DNA from 2 places in the Pseudomonas monachiensis genome. Region 1 is predicted to be linked to the other one. Evidence: riboswitches for the same ligand, from Rfam matches in the RefSeq annotation. Region 1 holds a riboswitch; the other holds the start of a gene.
The links. A riboswitch is a leader RNA that binds a small molecule or an ion and turns the genes downstream of it on or off. The one in region 1 is predicted to bind cobalamin.

Region 1 (8,815 bases):
GGTCGACGATGTCATAGCCGTTGCAGCCCAGCACCACGCCAACGATGTTCTTGCCGATGTCGTGCACGTCGCCTTTCACCGTGGCCATGAGGATCTTGCCCTTGGCTTCAGGCTTGTCGCCTTTTTCCAGTTCGATGAACGGGATCAGGTGGGCCACGGCCTGCTTCATCACGCGGGCGGATTTCACCACTTGCGGCAGGAACATTTTGCCGGCGCCGAACAGGTCGCCGACGATGTTCATGCCGGCCATCAGCGGGCCTTCGATCACTTCGATCGGGCGGGCGAAGGACTGGCGCGATTCTTCGGTGTCTTCGACGATGTGAGTGGTGATGCCCTTGACCAGGGCGTGCTCCAGGCGCTTGTTGACGTCCCAGTTGCGCCACTCTTCGGTCTCGGCTTCCTTGACGCTGCCGTCGCCCTTGTACTTGTCGGCGATGGCGAGGAGGGCGTCGGTGCCTTCCGGGGTGCGGTTGAGGATCACGTCTTCCACGGCATCACGCAGTTCCGCCGGGATCTGGTCGTAGATCTCCAGTTGCCCGGCGTTGACGATACCCATGGTCAGCCCGGAGCGGATCGCGTACAGCAGGAACACCGAGTGGATCGCCTCGCGCACCGGGTTGTTGCCACGGAACGAGAACGATACGTTGGACACGCCGCCCGAGGTCAGCGCATACGGCAGTTCGTCACGGATGTAGGCGCACGCATTGATGAAATCGACGGCGTAGTTGTTGTGTTCTTCGATACCGGTGGCGACGGCAAAGATGTTCGGGTCGAAGATGATGTCTTCCGGCGGGAAGTCCACTTCGTTGACCAGAATGTCGTAGGAACGTTTGCAGATTTCCTTCTTGCGCGCTTCGGTGTCGGCCTGGCCGGCTTCGTCGAAGGCCATCACCACCACGGCGGCGCCGTAGCGCTTGCACAGCTTGGCGTGATGGATGAACTGCTCGACGCCTTCTTTCATGCTGATCGAGTTGACGATGCCCTTGCCCTGGATGCACTTGAGGCCGGCTTCGATCACTTCCCACTTGGAGGAGTCGATCATGATCGGTACGCGGGAGATGTCCGGTTCGCCGGCAATCAGATTGAGGAAGGTCACCATGGCCTTCTTCGAATCGAGCATCCCTTCGTCCATGTTGATGTCGATCACCTGGGCGCCGGCTTCAACCTGCTGCAGGGCGACTTCCAGGGCTTCGGTGTAGTTGTCTTCGCGGATCAGGCGGGCGAACTTGGCGGAACCGGTGATGTTGGTGCGCTCGCCGACGTTGACGAACAGCGAGTTGCGATCGATGGTGAACGGTTCAAGGCCCGAGAGGCGGCAGGCCTTCGGGATGTCCGGAATCTGGCGCGGGGCATAACCGGCCACGGCTTTGGCGATGGCTTCGATGTGCCCCGGCGTAGTGCCGCAGCAGCCGCCGACGATGTTCAAGAAGCCGCTCTGGGCGAACTCTTCGATGACCTTGGCGGTTTCCGACGGCAGTTCGTCGTACTCACCGAATTCGTTCGGCAGGCCGGCGTTCGGGTGCGCGGAAACGTGGGTGTTGGCCTTGTTCGACAGCTCTTCGAGGTACGGGCGCAATTCTCGGGCGCCGAGGGCGCAGTTCAGGCCGACGGAAATCGGCTTGGCGTGGGCCACGGAGTTCCAGAACGCTTCGGTGGTCTGGCCCGACAGGGTACGGCCCGAGGCGTCGGTGATGGTGCCGGAGATCATGATCGGCAATTCAATGCCCAACTCCTCGAACACGCCTTGTACGGCGAAGATCGCCGCCTTGGCGTTGAGGGTGTCGAAAATGGTTTCGATCAGGATCAGGTCGGCGCCGCCTTCGATCAGGCCCTTGGTGGACTCGGTGTAGTTTTCCACCAGTTCATCGAAGGTCACGTTGCGGTAGCCGGGGTTGTTCACGTCCGGGGACAACGAGCAGGTGCGACTTGTAGGACCGAGCACGCCGGCAACGAAGCGCGGCTTGTCCGGGGTTTCCAGGGTCTTGGCGTCGGCGACCTTGCGCGCCAGGCGCGCGCCTTCTACGTTTAATTCATACGCCAGGCCTTGCATGCCGTAGTCGGCGAGGGAGATCTGGGTGGCGTTGAAGGTGTTGGTTTCGAGAATGTCGGCGCCGGCGTCCAGGTAGGCTTTTTCAATGCCGCCAATCACATCCGGGCGAGTCAGTACCAACAGGTCGTTGTTGCCTTTGACATCGCTTGGCCAGTCAGCAAAGCGTTTGCCACGGTAATCCTGCTCTTCGAGCTTGTAGCTCTGGATCATCGTGCCCATACCGCCATCGAGAATCAGGATGCGCTCTTTGAGGGCGTGCTTGAGAGCTTGAAGGCGAACGCTGCGATCGGACATTTGGACTACTCGGTAAGGCCATGACGAAGGGCCGGGATGATAGCAAACCTGTGCGCTTTTGGAGCATGACTCGAATTTGCATGAATATCGTTCATGTTGGTAAGGATGACAGACCGGTAGAATCGCGGCGTTTTTTCAGGATTCAGGACCAGGGACATGTCGTATCGCTTCGTCATCGGCACATTGTTGTTGTGTTTAAGCTGGGGCGCTCTGGCGCAAGGCCCGGTGATTCCCACTGCCATTTCACCTGCTATTTCCTATAGCCGTGACATTCAACCGATCTTCACTGAAAAGTGCGTGGCCTGCCACGCCTGCTACGACGCCGCCTGTCAGCTCAACCTGGGCAGCGGTGAGGGCGCGGCACGTGGCGCAACCAAAGTCCCGGTCTACGACGGTGACCGTCGTCAGGCGGTTGCACCGACCCGACTGTTCTATGACGCTTCCGGCAAACAGGCCTGGCAGCAAAAGGGCTTTTATTCGGTACTCGATACCCAGGGCAGCCAGGCTGCACTGATGGCGCGGATGCTGGAGCTTGGCCACAAGACTCCGTTGCAACCCAACGCGAAGTTGCCGGAAGACATCGTCCTGGGCCTGAATCGGGAAGACATGTGTGCCATGCCCGGGGAGTTCGACGGCTACGCCGCCAGGCATCCAAAAGAGGGCATGCCGCTGGCAGTGACCGGCCTGACCGACCAGCAGTACCAGACGCTGCAGCGCTGGCTGGCGGCAGGCGCGCCGATCGATCAGCTGGCGCTGGCGCCCAGCGCCAGGGAAGCCTTGCAGGTGGTGCAATGGGAAAACCTGCTCAATGCGCCGGGCGCCCGGGAAAGCCTGGTGGGGCGCTGGCTGTTCGAGCACTGGTTCCTCGCCCATCTCTACTTCAAGGACGGCGAGCCTGGGCATTTCTTCCAGTGGGTGCGTTCGCGCACCCCGACCGGCCAGCCGATTGACCTGATCAACACCCGTCGCCCGAACGATGATCCGGGCACGCAGTTCTACTATCGCTTGTGGCCGGTGCAGGGCGTGATCGTGCACAAGACCCACATCACCTATGCGCTGAGTCCGGCGAAACTGGCGCGGGTCAAGAGCCTGTTCTACAGCGGCAACTGGCAGGTCGACGCATTGCCGGGCTATGGACCGCAGAGCCGGGCCAACCCGTTTGCCACCTTCGAAGCGATTCCGGCCCAGGCGCGCTATCAGTTCATGCTCGATAACGCCGAGTACTTCGTGCGCACCTTTATCCGTGGGCCAGTGTGTCGCGGTCAGATCGCCACGGACGTGATCCGCGATAATTTCTGGGCGCTGTTCCAGGCGCCCGAGCACGACCTGTATGTCACCGATCCGAATTATCGCGGGCAAGCCACGCCGTTGCTGGCCATGCCGGGGCAGAACGATGATGTCGGCAGCGTCCTCAGCCTGTGGCACGACTACCGTGACAAGCGAAATGAATACGAAGCCTTGCGCCGGGACAGCTACGCCGATGAGCCCGCGCCAAGCTGGTCGACCCTCTGGGCCGGCAACGACAATGCGTTGCTGAGTATCTTCCGCCATTTCGACAGTGCTTCAGTGACCAAGGGTCTGATCGGCGAGGTGCCGCAAACCGTATGGCTGTTCGACTATCCGCTGCTGGAACGCACCTACTATCAATTGGCGGTGAACTTCGATGTGTTCGGCAACCTGTCCCACCAGGCCCAGACGCGCTTGTATTTCGACCTGATCCGCAACGGCGCCGAGCAGAATTTCCTGCGCCTGATGCCCGCCGATTCCCGGGATGACTACCTGGACGACTGGTATCAAAACAGTGGCAAATTCAAGATGTGGCTCGACTACGAGACCATCGATGACGACAAGCCGACCGCGCTGAAGCTGAACCCGGCTGATCCCAAGCGTGACTTTGCCAATCAGCTGCTGGCCCGATACGGCGACCTTAATGCCAGGCCCGACCCGATCAATCGCTGCGACGGCGCCTATTGTTCACGGCCGAACATCGACCCGGACCTGCAAAGTGCCGAGCAGGCGCTCAGTCGCCTGACTTCGCGTCCGGCTGCGGGGCTGAAGGTCATCGACCTGTTGCCGGAAGCCACTATGCTGCGTATCGAAACCAGCAGCGGCAAGCGTGAGGTCTACAGCCTGCTGCGTAACCGTGCCCATAGCAACGTGGCGTTTTTGCTCGGTGAATCACTGCGTTACCAACCGGGGCTCGACACCCTGACGATTTTCCCGGGTGTGCTCAGCAGCTACCCGAACTTCATGTTCAACATCCCGGCCGGGCAAGTGCCGGCGTTTGTGGATGCGATGGAACGCGCCAAGGACACCGACAGCTTCGAGAAAATCGTCGAACGTTGGGGAGTACGTCGCAGTCATCCGCAATTCTGGTTCTATTTCCATGATCTGAGCCGCTACATCCAGGAAAACGATCCGGTGGAAGAGGGCGTGCTGGACATGAACCGCTACGAGAACCTTTGAACCACTGGGCCCTCCTGTAGGAGCTGCCGCAGGCTGCGATCTTTTGATCTAAAAAACAAATCAAGAGATCGCAGCCTGCGGCAGCTCCTACAGGGAGAGATCATCGGGATCTTTTCCCGACAAAAATACTAGGACTTTGTCCGGCGCGTTGATTGGCGTAAACTGCGCCCAAGCCTGCGAGGAGTTTCCATGACCGCTATTACCATCACTGACGCCGCCCACGATTACCTGGCTGATCTGCTCTCCAAGCAGAACACCCCGGGCATCGGCATTCGCGTCTTCATCACCCAGCCTGGCACCCAGTACGCCGAAACCTGCATTGCCTACTGCAAGCCGGGCGAAGAAAAACCCGAAGACACCGCGCTGGGGCTCAAAAGCTTCACCGCGTACATCGACCACTTCAGCGAAGCTTTCCTGGACGATGCCGTTGTCGACTACGCCACCGACCGCATGGGCGGCCAGCTGACCATCAAGGCGCCAAACGCCAAGGTACCGATGGTCAACGCCGACAGCCCGGTCAACGAGCGCATCAACTACTACCTGCAAACCGAGATCAACCCCGGGCTCGCCAGCCACGGCGGTCAGGTCAGCCTGATCGACGTGGTCGAAGACGGCATCGCCGTCCTGCAGTTCGGCGGTGGTTGCCAGGGCTGCGGCCAGGCCGATGTGACGCTGAAGGAAGGCATCGAGCGCACTTTGCTCGAGCGCATCCCTGAGCTCAAGGGTGTTCGCGACGTGACCGACCACACGCAGAAAGAAAACGCCTACTACTAAGTAAGGTGTTCGCTGCGGCATAAAAGACCGCAGCCTTCGGCAGCTCCTACAGGTGTACGCATTCTGTTGTAGGAGCTGCCGAAGGCTGCGATCTTTTGATTTTAAGGGCGGTAGAGATGCGCATGCCCCGCGCGATACAGCGACGACTCGCTGAAGTGGTCACTGCCCAGCACCCGTCCCACCAGAATCAACGCCGTACGGCGAAAGCCCTTGGCTTCAACTTTCCCGGCAATATCCTCAAGCGTGCCCACCACCCAATCCTGATCCGGCCAGCTCGCGCGGTGAACCACTGCAATCGGGCAATCGGCGCCGTAATGGGGCAGCAGTTCCTCAACGATCTTCGCCAGGTGATTGACCCCCAAGTGAATCGCCATGGTCGCGCCGTGCTGCGCCAGGCTGGAGAATTCCTCTCCGGGAGGCATGGCGGTTTTGTCGGCGTAACGCGTCAGGATCACGCTTTGCGAAATGTCCGGCAGCGTCAGTTCCGCGCCCAAGAGCGCAGCGCAAGCGGCTGTGGCCGTCACGCCAGGGACGATTTCGAACGCAATGCCCAGCTCACGCAGATAGCGAATCTGCTCGCCAATGGCGCCATACAGGCTCGGATCGCCGGAGTGCACCCGGGCCACATCCTGGCCCTTGGCGTGGGCGCTCTTGATCAGGTCGATGATCTGTTCCAGGTGCAGTTCGGCGCTGTTGACCACCTGTTCGGCACAGTGACCTTCCAGCACGGCGGCAGGCACCAGGGAGCCGGCATAAATGATCACCGGACAGCTGCGAATCAGCCGCTGGCCCTTGACGGTAATCAGTTCGGGGTCGCCGGGACCTGCGCCAATGAAGTAGACGGTCATCGTCGGTTCCTGTGGGGAAAAAAAGGGGCTGAACAGGGCTTCAGATGAAGAATGTTCATGATCAAAGGCGGGGATTATCGGTTTTTTACGCAGCGCCAGCCAATGCCAGGGTTGCCTGGGCATATTTTTGTCGTGGAATCAGCAGCTTTGCCGGGGCCTGGGCCAATTGTTCCGCCAGCGCCAGGGCGGCGCTTTCCGCCACGCCGTAGCAACCGGTGCGTTCAAAGGCTATTTGCGATTGATGACTGAGTTGCGGTTCATAAGCGGCCAGTTGTTCACTGCTGAAATACATCAGTTCCAGGCCAAGCTGCTGAGCCAGTTCGATCAGCGCAGGTTCGTCGCGCTTCAAATCGATGCTGGCCAGTGCCTTGATTGCATGCAGGGGAATTTGATGCGCGGCCAACGCCTGGTCGAGCAGCGCTCGCAACGTGCTGACAGGGCAGCCTCGCTGGCAGCCCAGGCCGACCACCAGGGTCGGCGCTGTGCTGATATCCGTCATGCGTGGTATTGACCATCGCTTTTGCGACGGAACAACCAGGCGCTGATCAGGCCCAGGGCCAGCCAGAACGCCACGTTGGTCAGTTGCGAAGCGATTTTGAACTGGGTTTCCAGCGCCTCTGGAGCGAGCATCGAATGCACTTGCGGTTGCGGTGCGCCAATCACATGGGGAACGGCGAGGATCGCCGCACCGAGGACTTTCATCAGCCAGTGACGGCTGAACACGATCAGCGCGATACCGACGGCGGTGGAGGCGGCGGTACCGATCCACCACAGTTGCCGTTGTGCCAGGTCGGCCGCGGCAGTGCCTGGCAATTCAGGCGGCAGGCCGAGGGTCGGCGCGAGCACGAAGGTCGCGTAACCGGCCAGGCCCCAGAGCAGGCCCTGCGAGGTTTTGGTCGGCGCACGCAAGGTGTACAGACCGGCCAGCATCAGGGCGAAACCGACGGCCACCACCAGGTTGCCACCGGTGGTCGACAGCACGCGCTGCCAGCCATCTTCCGGCTCCCAGGCTTGTGCATCGTGGGTGTGGGCAGCCATCGCACCGTCGGCGTGTTCATGCACTTCAACAGCGGCCGGTTCGGATTTTTCGTAGGTCTCGGCCTGCAAAATCAGCGGGGCGACCCAGAAGCTTTGCAGCAGCGTCAGCAACAGGGCGGCCAGCAACCCGGTGAAACCTGCGGTTTGCGCAATACGCTTGATCATGTCGACAGCTCTCAATGGCACGGAAACGCGGAGCTGTGGCGGGTATCGTGGGCGGCATTGTGCACCGCTTCGATGTGCGAGAAACCGGCAAAATACACAAGGCACGCGCCCAGGATCGACGCGCAGACGGCAACGGTCAGACGTTGGGTCAGGGTTGAGGTGGTGCTCGCGGCTGTGTGTTCGGCGCTGCTGATGATCGACATGGCGTTTCCCTCTGGTCTGTCAGCGGGGAATAAGAGCGCATGCAAAAACCCGCGCGACCAGGCGCGCAAGGTTTCGAACAGCGCCCGCCCACCGCGGGTTTGTTGGTTCAGTGACCGTACTGGTCACTTTGTGTTGCGGGCCGGTCTCCGGGCTCACGAGGGGCGAAGGCTTGCGCCTGAACCTGAAAACGTCACCTTCCCATGCCGCAGTGGCACAGTGGATCTGACGCTTCGCTCGCTTACCGTTGCGGGGGCAGCACCGGACTGACATGGCTTAAGAGTAAAGCACATGATTCACCGGTTTCCCGTTTCACCCTGTGAAGGGCACCCGTAACAAGGCGTGTAGGAGAGCATGGGCGGGGGTTGGGCGTCAATTGGCAAGGGTTCTCACTTGAGACTGAATGATGCTCGGCTCTTTGTAGGAGCTGCCGAAGGCTCGGGCCGCGTTCGGACGATCTTTTGATCTTGTTTTTAAAAGGGAAATCAAAGGATCGCAGCCTTCGGCAGCTCCTACAGTGATTGACCGGTCTTCCCACCATGCGTAGCCTTGCGCTTTCGAGGTTCTTCGGCATTTGCCGAAGCTAAGAAGGGAACGCGGTCGATGCCGCGGCTGCCCCCGCAACTGTGAACGGTGATGTTCGTTGCCACGCCACTGCAGGCTCAATCCATGAGGCCGGCGGGAAGGCGCAGCGAATGCCAGGCTCAAGGCCGGCACACCGTCAGCCAGGAGACCTGCCTCGTCACAGATTCTCACTTTCAACCGGGCGGGGTGATCCGGTGGCGAACTCTTCAGGCACGCGTGTCCGCGTTGCCGGTCGTCGTCCCGTATGCCCGCCACATTAGCCATAGGGCATCCGATGAAAACACTGGCCAAACTCCCCGTCACCATCGTTACCGGCTTTCTCGGCTCGGGCAAGACCACGCTGCTGCGGCACATGCTCGATAACGCCCAGGGTCGCCGCATCGCGGTGATCGTC
Region 2 (8,815 bases), 950 kb from region 1:
CGCAAAGCCCGGGGCTGGCGGCAATTCGCAAAGACCCGCAACAGATCATCAGCCAATACGGTTTTGAGGCCGGGCCGCCGGAAGTCCTGAAGGTCGATTTCGACCCGGGCACCACCGAGCAGGCCTTGCGTCGTGCCGGCCTGGCCATGTGGGGCGCCAATCGACCGTCGATCCTCGGCTGGTGGTTGAATGATTCCACCGAGGGTTCAAGCCTGGTGGGCGACGGCCAGGCCAGCGCGATGCCGTTGCGTCGGGCTGCCCAGCACCGTGGCTTGCCATTGCGCTTGCCGTTGGCGGACCTGAACGAACAGATCGTCGCCACTGCGCCGAATCTGGAAGGCGCAGATCCCGCGCCTTTGCTTGCGGCATCGGAACGCTACAACGCCGACGCCCTGCTCGCGGTACACGCCAAGGAGGAGGGCGGGCAGTGGCAAGCCAAGTGGCAATTGTGGCTGGGGGATAAAAAAGAGGCGGGCAGCGTGCAAGGCGCCGATCAGGCCGCCGTGGCCGATGCGGTGATGCTGGCGGTCAACGAGCGCCTGGCGCCGCGGTTTGTCGCCAAACCCGGTGCTTCGAGCGAGCAACTGCTGGAAGTGCAAGGCATGAATCTTGAACACTACGCGTCTCTCGGGCGTTTGCTGGAACCGTTTGGCGGGCGTGTGCAAAGTGTCGAGGGCGACCGGATTCTCTATCGGGTCAACGGCAGCGTCGATCAACTGCGTGCGCAACTGTCGCTGGCGAGGCTGCAGGAAGCGCCGGCGGGTCAGGTCCCGGCCCCGGTAGCGCCCGTTCGGCCAGCCGCCGGCAGCCCGGCGCCAGCCGCCGCGCCGGCCCCGATCCCGCAACTGCGTTTTCGCTGGTAGTTTTTCTTTCTTTATATAGAAGCAATGGAGTGGCTCATGGCCGATACGCGGCGTTGGTTCTGGCTCGGTGGGGTGGTCCTGCTGTGTGTGTTTGTCTGGTTGTTGCATCCGATCCTCACGCCGTTCCTGGTGGCGCTGCTGTTGGCCTACCTGTTCGACCCGCTGGTGGATCGGCTGGAGAAGGCAGGCCTGTCCCGAACCTGGGGTGTCGTGGCGGTATTTACCCTGTTTACCTTGATCTTCACCGCGCTGTTGTTGGTGTTGGTGCCGTTGCTCGCCAGGCAGTTGTTTCGTTTATATGAACTGGCTCCGCAGATGCTCGACTGGCTGCAGCACACGGCGTTGCCCTGGGCGCAATCGAAGTTCGGCCTGTCGGACGGTTTCTGGAAGTTTGACAAGCTCAAGGCCGCCATCAGCGAGCATATGAGTCAGACCACTGATGTTGTCGGCGTAGTGTTGAGCCATGCCACGGCCTCGGGGCTGGCGTTGATTGGCTGGCTGGCGAACCTGGTGCTGATTCCGGTGGTGAGCTTCTACCTGCTGCGCGATTGGGACCTGATGATGGCCAAGGTCCGCAGCCTGTTGCCCCGTGATCGTGAGGCGCGCGCGGTGTCGCTGGCGGGTGAATGCCATGAAGTGCTCGGAGCGTTCGTGCGCGGGCAGTTGCTGGTGATGGTGGCCCTGGGTGTGATCTACGCAGCCGGCCTGATGCTGGTCGGGTTGGAGCTGGGCCTGCTGATCGGCCTGATTGCCGGCCTGGCGGCGATCGTGCCGTACATGGGGTTTATCATCGGCATTGGCGCGGCGCTGCTTGCTGGGTTGTTCCAGTTCGGTGGTGATCTTTACCCCATGCTCGGCATTGTCGCGGTGTTCATGGTCGGTCAGGCGCTGGAGGGCATGGTGCTGACCCCTTTGCTGGTCGGTGACCGGATTGGCCTGCACCCGGTGGCGGTGATTTTCTCGATCCTGGCCGGTGGTGAACTGTTTGGCTTTACCGGTGTGCTACTGGCATTGCCGGTCGCCGCGGTGATCATGGTGCTGGTGCGCCATGTGAATGATTTGTATAAGGATTCTGAGATCTATAGAAGAGGCGACGAGCCGCAGGTTTAAGGGGGGGCAATAGGCGATGGCGGGCTGCCCGGGTTCGTACCGGATCAGTCTGCTGGCTTCGCCCGACTGTCACATGCACCGCCAAAGAATCTGTCACAAAACCGGTGCATTAACGCAAACCTTTGATTTTGCTTGTGGTCTGTCGCATTGTGCGACCCGCTTCACGGGTATAAACTTCGCAAACTTTACATAGAGGCCACTAACGGTTCCTTTGGAACTGTTCAGTCAGCATGAAACCGATTCAGCTGCCCCTAGGTGTGCGTCTGCGTGACGACGCCACCTTTATCAACTACTACCCAGGCGCCAATGCCGCTGCACTCGGCTATGTCGAGCGGCTGTGCGAAGCCGACGCCGGCTGGACCGAAAGCCTGATCTATCTTTGGGGCAAGGACGGGGTAGGGCGTACGCACCTGTTGCAGGCCGCTTGCCTGCGCTTCGAGCAATTGGGCGAGCCGGCGGTGTACCTGCCGTTGGCCGAGTTGCTCGATCGCGGCATCGAAATCCTCGACAACCTGGAACAGTACGAACTGGTCTGCCTGGATGATTTGCAAGTGGTTGCCGGGCGAGCGGACTGGGAAGAGGCGCTGTTCCATCTGTTCAATCGCTTGCGTGACAGCGGTCGACGCTTGCTGATTGCCGCATCGACATCCCCGCGTGAGCTGCCGGTGAAGCTGGCGGATCTCAAATCCCGCCTGACCCTGGCCTTGATCTTCCAGATGCGTCCGCTGTCCGATGAGGACAAACTGCGTGCCCTGCAATTGCGCGCATCCCGTCGTGGCCTGCATCTGACCGATGAAGTCGGGCATTTCATTCTGACTCGCGGTACCCGCAGCATGAGTGCGCTGTTCGAGCTGCTCGAGCGTCTCGACCAGGCCTCCCTCCAGGCTCAGCGCAAGCTGACAATCCCGTTTTTGAAAGAAACCCTCGGTTGGTAAACCCGCTGAAACCGGAGCTTTTAGGCGGTTAGGCATCTTTCAGGCGCCAGATATCCCGCTTTCCTGCCAGGTTGCAGGCCGCGTGCATGTTTAAAATGGGCTTAAGCGCTTAGATGTAAACGAGAAACGGATAAGTCACAAAAAGATCGATTGAATTTGCAAATGAGGCTGATAGCGGGCATAGTCTCGGCTTCTTTACAACTATCAGCCACGGTCGTGCCCATGCTAAATCGCTTCGCACCCCTCGTGCCTCTCGCACTCGTCACCCTGTTGTTCGGTTGCGCGGCCCACACTCCAGTGGCCCAGCAAGCTCCGCAACAGCAGGTTCAACACTCGGCCACTGCCCAGTCTTCCGCTCTCTTTCAGGAAGAGCTGGCTACCGAAAAAGAACTCGCAGACTTCGCTGGCGGCAAGTCCTACCAGCTTCCAGTCCTGGCCGACAGCATCCTCGAACGTGGCATGTCCCTGATCGGTACCCGTTACCGTTTCGGCGGTACTTCTGAAGCCGGCTTCGATTGCAGTGGTTTCATCGGTTACCTGTTCCGCGAAGAAGCGGGCATGAACCTGCCACGCTCCACCCGCGAAATGATCAACGTGGACGCTCCGCTGGTCTCGCGCAGCAAGCTTGAACCGGGCGACCTGCTGTTCTTCGCAACCAACGGTCGTCGTGGTCGCGTCAGTCACGCCGGGATCTACCTGGGCGACAACCAGTTCATCCACTCCAGCAGCCGCCGCAGCGGTGGTGTGCGTATCGATAGCCTGGGCGACAGCTACTGGAGCAAGACCTTCATCGAAGCCAAGCGCGCCCTGGCAATGGCACCTAACGCATCGCCAATCGTCACTGCACGCAAATAAGCGGACAATTTGTAAGGCGAACTTAAAGTCTTACTTGAAGTTTGTCGTGTAGCCGCTAGAATCTTGATCTACAAATGATGGCAAACCGCCTGCGTCCAACGCAGGCGGTTTTCTTTTCTGCGCTCTCCGCAGAAAAAGCCGCAGCCAGATCAGGATGTTCTGCTTATGACGACGTCGGCCCGCCTCGCAATCATGTTCTTCGCAGCGCTGCTCAGTGCCTGCGCCAGTCGCACACCGCCTCCTGCGCCGGTGGTTCGTGCTCCCATCGTATTTGGCTCGTCACAAGCGTTTTCGCCCGAAGCGGAAGACGTGCTGTTTCGCGCCCTTGGGCTGGTGGGCACGCCTTATCGCTGGGGTGGCAACACACCGGATTCCGGGTTTGATTGCAGCGGCCTGATCGCTTACGTGTACCGCGATGTCGCCGGCATTGCCTTGCCGCGCACCACGCGCGAGATGATCTCCATGCAAGCGGCGAATGTGGGCAAGGAAGGCTTGCAGACCGGCGACCTGCTGTTCTTCGCCACCAATGGCGGTTCCCAGGTCAGTCATGCCGGCATCTACGTGGGAGAAGGGCGTTTCGTCCACGCGCCGGCCACCGGTGGCACCGTGAAGCTCGACAGCCTGTCCAAGGCGTATTGGCAAAAGGCTTACCTGAGCGCCAAGCGTGTGCTGCAGCCTGAACATTTGGCGCGCAATCCATAACTTCCGGAGCTGGTGGTCATGACTGCTCGCACGCTCAATCTCGACGACGATCTGTACCAATACCTGCTCGATGTTTCCCTGCGCGAAACGCCGCTGCTCAAGCGCTTGCGCGATGAGACCCAGGCGCTGCCGATGGCACGCTGGCAGGTGGCACCCGAGCAGGGGCAGTTTCTAGCTTTGCTGGTAAAGCTGACGGGGGCCAGGCGCTTGCTCGAAGTCGGCACTTTTACCGGCTACAGCGCACTGTGCATGGCGGCGGCATTGCCTGCTGACGGTTCGCTGATTTGCTGTGACATCCCTGGCAACTACAACGCCATTGCACGGCGCTATTGGCAGGAAGCGGGGCTAGCCGAACGGATTGACCTGCGACTGGCCCCGGCGCTGGACACCCTCACCGAACTTGAGCGGCAAGGGCAGGGCGGGCAGTACGACCTGGTGTTCATCGATGCCGACAAGGCCAACTATCCGGCTTATCTGGAACACGCCCTGGGATTGCTACGAGCTGGCGGGCTGGTGGTGTTCGATAACACCCTGTGGAGCGGGCGCGTGCTTGAGGCCAATCCCGAGAGCGCGGACACCCGGGCGATCCAGGCGCTCAACCGGGCGTTGAAGGAAGATGCGCGGGTGGATCTGTCGTTGTTGCCGATTGGTGATGGTTTGACCCTTTGCCGCAAAAGGTAAGCACTGACTCCAATCCAATGTGGGAGCGAGCTTGCTCGCGATGGCGGTGGGTCAGGCAACATCAAAGTTGAATGTGCCGGCCTCATCGTCGGATCGCCGCCCGGAGACAAGCTCGCTCCCACAGGTTCTGAGTTCATCCGGGATGGTGTTACCTGGCAGCCGAAACCCGCCACACCTTGTTCCCCACATCGTCAGCCACCAACAGGTCACCCTGTCGGTCGATCACCACGCCCACCGGGCGGCCCATGGCTTGGTCCTTGTCGTTGAGAAAACCTGTGAGCACTTCAACGGGCTTTCCGGCAGGTTTGCCAGCGCTGAACGGCACGAAAATCACTTTGTAGCCGCTGTGGGGGTTGCGGTTCCATGAGCCGTGCTGCCCGATGAATGCCCCTTGGGTGAAGGGCGGTGGCAGCTTGCTGTTTTCGGCGAAGGTCAGGCCCAGTGATGCCGTGTGCGGGCCGACGGCGTAGTCCGGGGCGATCGCCTTGGCCACCAGGTCGGGGTTTTGCGGCTCAACGCGAATATCGACATGCTGGCCGTAGTAGCTGTACGGCCAGCCATAGAATGCGCCGTCTTTCACCGAAGTGATGTAGTCCGGAACCAGGTCGCTGCCGATTTCATCCCGTTCGTTGACCGCGGTCCACAGCGCGCCACTGAGCGGTTCCCAGGCCATGCCGTTGGGGTTGCGCAGACCGGAGGCGAAGATCCGCTGCTGGCCGGTGGCGCGATCCACTTCCCAGATCGCCGCGCGACCTTCTTCCTTGTCCATACCGTTTTCGGCGACGTTGCTGTTGGAGCCCACGGTGACGTACAACTTGCTGCCATCCATGCTGGCGATGACGTTTTTCGTCCAGTGGTGGTTCAGCGGGCCACCCGGCAGGTCGACCACCTTGATCGGCGGCGACTTGATCTGCGTATCGCCATTTTCATAGTGAAAGCGCAGCAGGCGATCAGTGTCGGCCACATACAGGTCATTACCGACCAGGGTCATGCCGAAGGGCGAGTTGAGGTTCTGCAGAAACACCGTGCGGGTTTCCGCGACGCCATCGTGGTCCTTGTCGCGCAGCAAGGTGATGCGGTTGGCGCTGGGCACCCTGGCCCCGGCGCGGCCCATGACTTTCTTCATGACCCAGCCGCGAATGCCTTTGCCGTCTTCGGGTTTGGGTGGTGCATTGGTTTCCGCCACCAGCACATCGCCATTGGGCAGCACATAAAGCCAGCGGGGGTGATCCAGGTCCTCGGCAAAAGCGGTCACTTGCGTGCCCGTGGCGGCGATGGGTTTCGCACCCTGTGGCCAGCCGATGGCCGGGGCGATGTTCACGGTCGGAACCAGTGTCTTGTTGGGTTCTGGTAGTCGGGGTGATGGGCCGGTGCCATCGGAGACTTGCAGGCGGGAGGTCTCGCCACAAGCGGCGAGCCCTCCGCAGAGCGCGATAACGAGAGCGAGCGGGGGCGTGCGCATGCTGGTCTTCCCTATGAATGCCTTGTTCTAATCATAGAGAAGCATTGTTGTGCGATGGTTCAACCCTCAGCCGCGAGCCTCCTTGAACAGCACCGCAATGCCGGGGTGATAGTTGCCGGCTTCGTTGCGCAACTTGCGATAGGCATAAGGGAAATACCAGGCGACAGCGCAGCTGTGTTCCTTTTGCAGGTCGTCGACCATGTCCTGGAGTTCTTCCGGCGTGGCGCCCTGCTGGGCTTTTTGCGGGGCGACGAACAGGCAGCCGAGTTTCAGGTCGCTGGCGTGGCTCAGGCGCTTCGCATCGCTGGCGATATCGAGCAGGGCCTGGGACAGGTTGAGGCTGTTGACCCTTGGCCAGCGCTGGCTGGTCTGGATGTAGGCGCGGGTTTCGGAGGAGGCCAGGAGCAGGTCGGCGCGGCTGTTGCGTTCGCCTTCTTCTGTCTGCTTGCGGGTGGGCGTCTGTTGCAGCGTGACCATCTCGGCCATCCAGGCGGCGGCGGACAGCAGTCCGAGATTGGCCTTTTCGTCGTGCCAGTACGGTGTGTCGCCATCGCCGCGGACGGCGTTGTAACGGTCGATGCATTCGAACCAGTGTTCGAGCACCGGACGCAGGAATTCCAGCTTTGGATTACTGATGATCATGCCTTGCATGGGCTCACCCTTGTTGTTGTGTTGTGAGATTGTGGCTCTTTGATATCACTGCTGGGAGCGTGGCACAAGATTGACGTCAGTTTATTGATTGATGGCAGTTATTCGGCCGATGGCCTCCCGGCTTTAATTGACGCTCCACCCCCAACCCTCTAACCTTCGCGGCTTGTTTCAGGTGCTCTGTGGCTTGGGTCGACAGAGTGAAACAGGGAAGCCGGTGAGTGGGTCCTTCTGTTGGTCGAAGGCCCGCAATTCCGGCGCTGCCCCCGCAACGGTAAATGAGTGAAAACTGTGTGTGATGCCACTGTGTCGAATCGATGCGGGAAGGCGCACAGTCCGGCCCCGCGCCACTCATGAGCCCGGAGACCGGCCTGATTCATCCAGCGGCATCACGGTGGGCGATGCCAGGCTTTGTTGCCTTCTATTCTTGTGCCTGCCCGCCGTTATTCCTGCCTCAACGGAGAGCTCCCCCATGACTGATACCCCCGATCGTGACGAACGCCACCTGGCGCGCATGCAGCGCAAAAAAGCCGTGATCGACGAGCGCATCGCCAATTCCCCGAACGAGTGTGGCCTGCTGCTGGTGCTGACCGGCAACGGCAAGGGCAAGAGCAGTTCGGCTTTCGGCATGCTTGCCCGCGCCATGGGGCACGGCATGCAATGCGGCGTGGTGCAATTCATCAAGGGCCGCAACAGCACGGGCGAAGAGTTGTTCTTCCGGCGCTTTCCCGAGCAGGTGCGCTTTCATGTGATGGGCGAAGGCTTTACCTGGGAAACCCAGGATCGCCAGCGCGACATCGCCGCCGCCGAAGCCGCCTGGTCGGTGTCGCAGCAATTGCTGCGCGATCCGTCCATCGGCCTGGTGGTGCTCGATGAGCTGAACATCGCCCTCAAGCACGGCTACCTCGATCTCGATCAAGTGCTCAGTGATTTGCAGGCCCGACCACCGATGCAACACGTGGTGGTCACCGGTCGCGCCGCGAAGCCGGAAATGATCGAAATGGCCGACACCGTCACCGAAATGGGCGTGATCAAGCACGCCTTTCAGGCCGGGATCAAAGCGCAGAAAGGCGTCGAGTTGTGAGTCAGCCTCGACACTGTCCGGCAGTACTGATTGCCGCGCCGGCCTCTGGCCAGGGCAAGACCACCGTCACCGCGGCACTGGCCCGATTGCATCGCAATCAGGGGCGCAAGGTCCGTGTGTTCAAGTGCGGCCCCGACTTTCTCGATCCGATGATCCTCGAACGCGCCAGCGGTGCGCCGGTGTATCAGCTGGACATGTGGATGGTCGGCGAGCAGGAGAGTCGCCGGTTGCTGTGGGAAGCCGCCGCTGAAGCCGACCTGATCCTGATCGAAGGCGTCATGGGGCTGTTCGACGGTACGCCGTCGAGCGCCGACCTGGCGCGGCATTTCGGTGTGCCGGTGCTGGGGGTGATCGATGGCACCGCCATGGCCCAGACCTTTGGCGCATTGGCCCTGGGGCTGGCGCGTTATCAGCCGGACTTGCCGTTCGCCGGCGTGCTGGCCAATCGTGTCGGCACGCTGCGCCACGCGCAACT

Region 2: it holds a riboswitch for cobalamin, as region 1 does, so the genes downstream of both, cobO (cob(I)yrinic acid a,c-diamide adenosyltransferase) here and ACMDB8_RS11940 (CbtB domain-containing protein) in region 1, are expected to answer to the same signal.

The regions. Positions count from the first base shown of each region.
Region 1 covers NZ_CP178857.1:2,643,636-2,652,450, forward strand. The annotation lists gene metH (methionine synthase) at 1-2,344, opposite strand, end outside; gene ACMDB8_RS11915 (fatty acid cis/trans isomerase) at 2,501-4,810, shown strand; gene nfuA (Fe-S biogenesis protein NfuA) at 5,000-5,584, shown strand; gene cobM (precorrin-4 C(11)-methyltransferase) at 5,686-6,432, opposite strand; gene ACMDB8_RS11930 (cobalamin biosynthesis protein) at 6,518-6,931, opposite strand; gene ACMDB8_RS11935 (CbtA family protein) at 6,928-7,635, opposite strand; gene ACMDB8_RS11940 (CbtB domain-containing protein) at 7,647-7,838, opposite strand; cobalamin riboswitch at 7,960-8,185, opposite strand; cobalamin riboswitch at 8,380-8,592, shown strand; gene cobW (cobalamin biosynthesis protein CobW) at 8,696-8,815, shown strand, end outside.
Region 2 covers NZ_CP178857.1:1,692,157-1,700,971, forward strand. The annotation lists gene ACMDB8_RS07590 (DUF2066 domain-containing protein) at 1-863, shown strand, start outside; gene ACMDB8_RS07595 (AI-2E family transporter) at 900-1,973, shown strand; gene hda (DnaA regulatory inactivator Hda) at 2,204-2,908, shown strand; gene ACMDB8_RS07605 (C40 family peptidase) at 3,131-3,763, shown strand; gene ACMDB8_RS07610 (C40 family peptidase) at 3,929-4,465, shown strand; gene ACMDB8_RS07615 (class I SAM-dependent methyltransferase) at 4,484-5,146, shown strand; gene ACMDB8_RS07620 (PQQ-dependent sugar dehydrogenase) at 5,295-6,608, opposite strand; gene ACMDB8_RS07625 (hypothetical protein) at 6,675-7,259, opposite strand; cobalamin riboswitch at 7,413-7,645, shown strand; gene cobO (cob(I)yrinic acid a,c-diamide adenosyltransferase) at 7,729-8,340, shown strand; gene ACMDB8_RS07635 (cobyrinate a,c-diamide synthase) at 8,337-8,815, shown strand, end outside.